DNA from 2 places in the Streptomyces sp. NPDC006393 genome. Region 1 is predicted to be linked to the other one. Evidence: riboswitches for the same ligand, from Rfam matches in the RefSeq annotation. Region 1 holds a riboswitch; the other holds the start of a gene.

Region 1 (3,200 bases):
TGCCGCCGAGGGCGAGCGGGAAGACCTCGAGGTCGGACGAGCCGAGCTTGCGTTGAGAAATCATGTAGATCATCAACGGCCGGGCCGGAAAGGCTCATTCCGCGCCTCGCCGGACCGGACCGCAAAGATCACGTAAACGGAGTTCGGGGCCAGGGGCCTCTCAGGGGTTGAGGCCCTTCTCCCGCAGCCACGCCATCGGGTCGATGCCGGTGGCCTGGCCGCCGGGGTGGACCTCCAGGTGCAGGTGGGGGCCGGTGACGTTGCCGGTGGCGCCCACGCGGCCGATGACGTCGCCCGTGTTCACCTTCTGACCGACCGAGACGCTGATCGACGACTGGTGGCAGAACCACAGCTCGGTGCCGTCGTCGAGGGTGAGGACCGTGCGGTATCCGTAGGACCCGGCCCAGCCGGCCTCGGTGACGGTGCCGCTGTGGATCGCCTTGATCAGGGTGCCGGTGGGCGCGGCGAAGTCGAGGCCGGTGTGGTAGCCGGAGGACCACATGGAGCCGGCCTGCCCGAAGGTGGAGGTGATGGTGTACGAGGAGGTCGGCAGCGTGTACTGCTTGGCCAGCGCCGCCAGCCGCTCCGCCTCGGCCTTCTTCCTGGCCTCCTCCTCCGCCTTCTGCTTCGCGGCGGCGGCCTTGGCCTCGGCCTCCTTCTGCGCCTTGGCGGCGGCCTCCTTGGCCTGCTCGACGGCGGCGGCCTCGGCGGCCTGCTGGGCCTTGGCCTCGACCTGGACCTGCTGCTGCTCGGCCTGGGCCATGATGCGGTTGCGCAGGGCCTCGCCCGCGTCCGAGGTGCCCTGTCCGGTCTCGGCGGAGCTCACGCCGACGTCGCTGAGCGCGGTCGCGGAGCCCTGGGGGGCGTCGTGGGCCGAGTCGTGGAACAGGGCGCCCACGGCGGGCAGGGACTCCACGGAGGGCAGGTCGGGCAGCGAGATGGAGACCGGTGGCTTGCCGGTGTTGGCGCTGGCCATGCCGCCCGCGCCGACGGCGGCTATGACGCCCACGCCGAGCACGGTGGAGCTGCGGGCGAGCCCGCCGCCGCGCTGCTTGGCCACGCGGTGCCGACCGCGCACCGGGCGGAGGGACTCCTCGGTGGGGTTCCACTCCTCCCAGGGGCCCTCGTCGGGCCGCCGACCGCCGTATCCGAAGGTCTCGGTGCGCTGGTTCGGCACGAACGGGGCTTCTGGTGCGGGCCGGTTGGACGCCACTCGGGCGTGCTCCTTTCCTTCCGTCTCGCCTACCGGGTTAGCTGACGGGTTCGGAGCGGGAAGGTCTCCTACGCGCGTCAACCAGCCGTGCCGTCACGGTGGATGACGCCCGATTCACCCCAAGTTGGTGGTTCCCCGGTTCCCTCGCGGGATTCGGCGCGTGCGCACGGAGCCGCCTTTGTGACGGCTGGGACGACCGCGCTGCGTTATCGAACGTTAATAGACGCGAGGGCTCGATTCCAAGCCGTCCGGCTTGATCCTTAAACCTTTTTGGCCAGGACTTTTGGCCCAGGAGCATAGAAAAACGGGCGAGTCGCCTGCGCCACAGGAGTCACACAGATTTTGATGGTGTCTCAGATGTTATGCGGAGGGGCATCGTCCGCTCACTCGGTGTGATGGTCGTCGACGTGACGCGACGCATACGCGATCGACGCGGACTCCCCGAGGAATCCGGGGCCGGAAACGCGCGCGGGTGAAAACACTCAGGGCCGGAATCCATGATCGGATTCCGGCCCTGAGCCTTCAGTAGCGGGGACAGGATTTGAACCTGCGACCTCTGGGTTATGAGCCCAGCGAGCTACCGAGCTGCTCCACCCCGCGTCGGTATGACACCAGTGTACGCCATCCACGGGGCCGCTCGCGCACCCCTTTGCCCGGCCCTTCGTCCGGCCCTCGTCAGCGCCTCTCCTCCGCCCTGGTCAGGGCCTCGCCTCCCAGGTGCCGGTTGGGCTCCTGGGCCGGGCCCTCGAACTCGGGCAGTACGACGACGTCCGCCCCCGCGCCCAGGAGCACCGCGGCCCCGTTGGCGGCCTCGACGAACGTGTCCGGTTCCCGCCAGGCCGTGACCACCCGTCGTACCCCCGCGTCCAGAATCAGCCGGGCGCACGGGCGCGGCCGGGAGGCGCGTCGGGCGCACGGTTCCAGGCTGCTGTACACCGTGGCGTCCGGCAGCCGCGGATCCACCGGATCGACCTTGGCCAGCGCCGCCTCCTCCGCGTGCACGACCGGATCGCCGCCCTCCCGCGAGTGACCCCGGGCGAGCTCGGTGCCGTCGGCGGCGACCACGACCGCGCCCACGCTGAACGCGGTCCGCGACGGCGGGCACTGTGCCGCCAGCTCGCACGCGATCCTGAGCCAGTGCCGGTCCGCGGGAGCGGCCTCGGCCCCGGTGCCGGGCGCGGTCGGCTCGTAGCGCATGAGGACGACGTCCCCGATGGCCCGCGTCTCCACCAGCCGCAGCCGCCCGCCCTGGTACGCGCCGGGGCCGAACAACCGAGGCGCCCGCGGGTCCCCGACGAACAGCGGGGCCAGGACGAGCTGCACCTCGTCGGCCAGCTGCCGCTGGAGCAGCTGGGTGTGCACCGTCCCGCCGCCCTCGACCATCAGCCGGCGCACCCCGCGCACGTCGTGCAGGTGTTCCAGCAGCAGCCGCCAGTCGAGCACGTCCCCCAGGGCCACGATGTCGACGGCATGGGCGGCTCGGGCGGCGACGCCGGCCTCGCGCAGCCGCTGGGCGCCCTTGTCGGTCGTGTAGACGATCTTCTCCCCGCCCGTGTGCCAGAAGCGTGCGTCCGGGTCCAGCTCTCCGGAGGCGCTGACCGTGACCTTCAGCGGGTACTCCGGCTGCCCGGCGGCGACTCGGGCGGCACGCCGCTCGGGCGAGTTGACCAGCAGCCGCGGGTTGTCGGCACGCAGGGTGCCGGCCCCGACCAGGATCGCGTCGACCGACGCCCGTACCTCGTCGACCCGGTCGAAGTCGGCGGGGCTGGACAGCAGGAGGCGATCGGGGCCGGTGTCGTCCAGGTAGCCGTCCAGGGAGACGGCGGCGGACAACAGCACGTACGGAAGGGGCATCGGCGCACTCTCTCTCGGAGACCGGCAGTCTCACACGACCGACTCGGAGACCGGCACTCTCACACGACCGACTCGGGGACGGGCAGTCACCTACGACCGGCCGGCACCCGTCGCCGAGAAGGCGTCAGGGTGC
Region 2 (3,200 bases), on a different contig from region 1:
ACAGGTCGTCGCCGACCAGCTGGACCTTGTCGCCGAGCTTGTCGGTGATGACCTTCCAGCCGGCCCAGTCGTCCTCGAACAGCGGGTCCTCGATGGAGACGAGCGGGTAGGCCGCGACGAGCTCCTCGTAGTACTCCGTCATCTCGGCGGCGGAGCGCTCCTTGCCCTCGAAGAGGTACTTGCCGTCCTTGTAGAACTCGGAGGCGGCGACGTCGAGCGCCAGGGCGATCTGCTCACCGGGGACGTACCCGGCCTGCTTGACGGCCTCGAGGATGAGGTCGAGGGCCTCGCGGTTGGAGCCGAGGTTCGGGGCGAAGCCGCCCTCGTCGCCGAGGCCGGTGGACAGGCCCTTGGTCTTCAGGACCTTCTTCAGCGTGTGGTAGACCTCGGTGCCCCAGCGCAGGGCCTCGGAGAAGGACTCCGCACCGATCGGGGCGATCATGAACTCCTGGATGTCCACGTTGGAGTCGGCGTGCGAGCCGCCGTTCAGGATGTTCATCATCGGCACCGGCAGCAGGTGCGCGTTCGGGCCGCCCAGGTAGCGGAAGAGGGGCAGGTCGCTGGCCTCGGAGGCGGCGTGGGCGACGGCGAGGGAGACGCCGAGGATGGCGTTGGCGCCGAGGGAGCCCTTGTTGTCGGTGGCGTCCAGGTCGAACATCGCCTGGTCGATCAGGCGCTGCTCGGTGGCGTCGTAGCCGACCAGCTCCGGGCCGATCTGCTCGATGACGGCGAGGACGGCCTTCTCGACACCCTTGCCCTGGTAGCGGTTGGGGTCCCCGTCGCGCAGCTCGATGGCCTCGAAGGCGCCCGTCGAGGCGCCGGACGGGACGGCGGCACGACCCGTGCTGCCGTCGTCGAGGCCGACCTCGACCTCGACCGTGGGGTTGCCTCGGGAGTCCAGGATTTCCCGGGCTACGACGACGTCGATGGACGGCACGAGCATCTCCTTCGTGGATGTGACGCTGAAAGTGCGGGGCTTGTGAGCCTTGCGACTAGAGCCTAACCGTCCCGGGGCCCCGGCCGACCGACCGACCGTCCCGTGGACAGGGTGACGGTACACATTGTTCCCGCTCGGAACAAAGGGGCGGGGCGGAGATGCGGAAAGACGAGAGGAACGCCCGGTGAAGAAAAGCCCCCGCCCCGGCGCGTACGGGGGAACACGCGCCGGGGCGGGGAGTCCGTGGGGACGGGGCCCGCGGGACGGGAAGCCCGCGGGACCGGGGGGGCGGGCCTGCGGCTTGCGGCCCGCGCCGCCCCCTGCTTACTTCAGGTGCAGCTGCTGGCCGGGGTAGATGAGGTTCGCGTCCTCGACGATGTCCTTGTTCAGCTGGAACAGCTTCTCCCAGCCGCCCTTGACGTGGTGCTCGGCGGCGATGGAGCTGAGCGTGTCGCCGGAGACCACCTTGTACTCGCCGTCGCCCTTCTCGACCTTCTTGCCGGTCGGGGTGGTGACGGTCTTCTTCGGGGCCGGACGCGTGGCGGAGCGGTTGGCCGCCTGCTGCTCGGTGGAGCGGGTGGCGGTGCTCTTGGTCGTCGTGCTCTTGGTCGTGGTGCTCTTCGTCGTGCTGCCGGTGGAGGCCGCGGCACCGCTGTACGGGGTGCTCGACAGACCCTTGCCGCACACCGGCCAGGCACCCTTGCCCTGACCCGCCAGGACCTTCTCGGCGACGGCTATCTGCTGCGCCTTGGTGGCCAGGTCGGCGCGCGGGGCGTAGGCGGTGCCGCCGTACGCGGCCCACGTGGAGGTGGTGAACTGGAGGCCGCCGTAGAAGCCGTTGCCCGTGTTGATGGACCAGTTCCCGCCGGACTCGCACTGGGCGACCGCGTCCCACTCGGAGGCGGTGGCGGCGGAGGCGTTGCCGGCCGCCATCAGCGGGCCGGCGACGGCGGCGCCGGCGACACCGGCGAGTGCGATGGCGCGGGTGGCCTTGGAGGAACGACGGTGCTTGCCCTTGCCGGAAAACAGCATGGATGGATCCCCTCACCGACGCCTGCGAGGTGAGCTGTCGGGTTCGGGCCGGTTGAGTTGCCCGGCCGTGCCCCTGGGGAGGCACGGCTTCACCCCGAGCCGCTCCGGCGAACTGTCCGGTGCGGCACTTACCTTGGGTCCCCCGCTCCTGCCTACGGCGCTCGACGCGACGACTGTTCCCGTACGGCCGCTGGCAGGATTCGGCGTTGCGGCAGCCGGGGCTCGCGGTGGCGAGCGGTCATGACCGTAGACACGTGATCGAGCGGATTTCAAAGACGATCAGGGCTTCTGAGACTCATCCCACACTTTCACCGAATGGGACATTCGGCGCGAAGCGTGACGTGAACTCCCGCTAGTTCTGGGCGTTTTCGACCGGGACATCCAGGCTCTGACCGGCGACGATGTGATTCGGGTCGGACCCGATGGCCGCCTCGTTGGCGTCGTAGAGCGCGTGCCACCCGCCGTGGACGTCAAGGGAGTCGGCGATGGAGGCGAGCGAGTCGCCGGCGCGGACGGTGTAGGAGTCGACGGAGGCGGTGTGCGTGCCGTCGCCGTCCCGGGAGGCGTGACGGCCGCCGCCGGCCGTCGCCGGGCTCCCGGCCGAGTCCTCGGCGGCGCTGCCGCCGCGGTGCCGGCCGGTGCCCAGGGCCCCGGTGTCGACGAGGGCCGAAGAGCCGACACTCTGCCCGGAGTTGTCCGAGTCGTCACGGTTGGGGGCCGTCGAAGGCGACGCCTCGGGCGTCGCGACACCCTCCGCACCCGATCCGGGCGTCGCGCCGGAGTCGGGAGCGCCGCCCTTCTCGGCGGACTTCGAGGGCGAATCGGACGGATTCGCGGGGGATTCGGAGGACGAATCACCCGAAGAGGAGGATTCGGAACCGGAGCCGGAATCCGAAGCGGATCCGGAGAAACCCGGGTTGCCGGCATCCCGCGACGAGTCATCGAGTCCGGGGTCGCCCACACCGGACGATTCGGACGAGCCGGACGCGTCACCCGATCCCGACGATCCCGACGCACGCGACGAGTCGGACGTATCGGAGGAGCCGGAGGAACCGGACTCCGAGGACGAGCCGTCGCCCAGACCCGTGTCGACCCTCGCGGCACCGGAGTCCTTGGTGAGCCCGGAGAGCAGGCCGCAGGTGGGCCAGGCGCCGGGGCCCCGGTCGTCGAGGATCTTCTCGGCCACGGCTATCTGCTGGGACCGGCTGGCCTGGTCGGCGCTCGGGGCGAA

What was found. A riboswitch is a leader RNA that binds a small molecule or an ion and turns the genes downstream of it on or off. The one in region 1 is predicted to bind cyclic di-AMP.
Region 2: linked by a shared signal. The riboswitch ahead of ABZ484_RS27045 (transglycosylase family protein) and the one ahead of ABZ484_RS13100 (M23 family metallopeptidase) in region 1 are both predicted to bind cyclic di-AMP.

What each region holds. Positions count from the first base shown of each region.
Region 1 covers NZ_JBEXZD010000023.1:55,776-58,975, reverse strand. Annotated here, with positions in the region: gene ABZ484_RS13105 (aldo/keto reductase) at 1-64, opposite strand, end outside; gene ABZ484_RS13100 (M23 family metallopeptidase) at 161-1,213, opposite strand; cyclic di-AMP (ydaO/yuaA leader) riboswitch at 1,225-1,382, opposite strand; tRNA gene ABZ484_RS13095 (tRNA-Met) at 1,740-1,813, opposite strand; gene ABZ484_RS13090 (dihydrofolate reductase family protein) at 1,889-3,067, opposite strand.
Region 2 covers NZ_JBEXZD010000079.1:24,945-28,144, forward strand. Annotated here, with positions in the region: gene eno (phosphopyruvate hydratase) at 1-943, opposite strand, end outside; gene ABZ484_RS27045 (transglycosylase family protein) at 1,262-1,969, opposite strand; cyclic di-AMP (ydaO/yuaA leader) riboswitch at 1,974-2,139, opposite strand; gene ABZ484_RS27050 (transglycosylase family protein) at 2,322-3,200, opposite strand, start outside.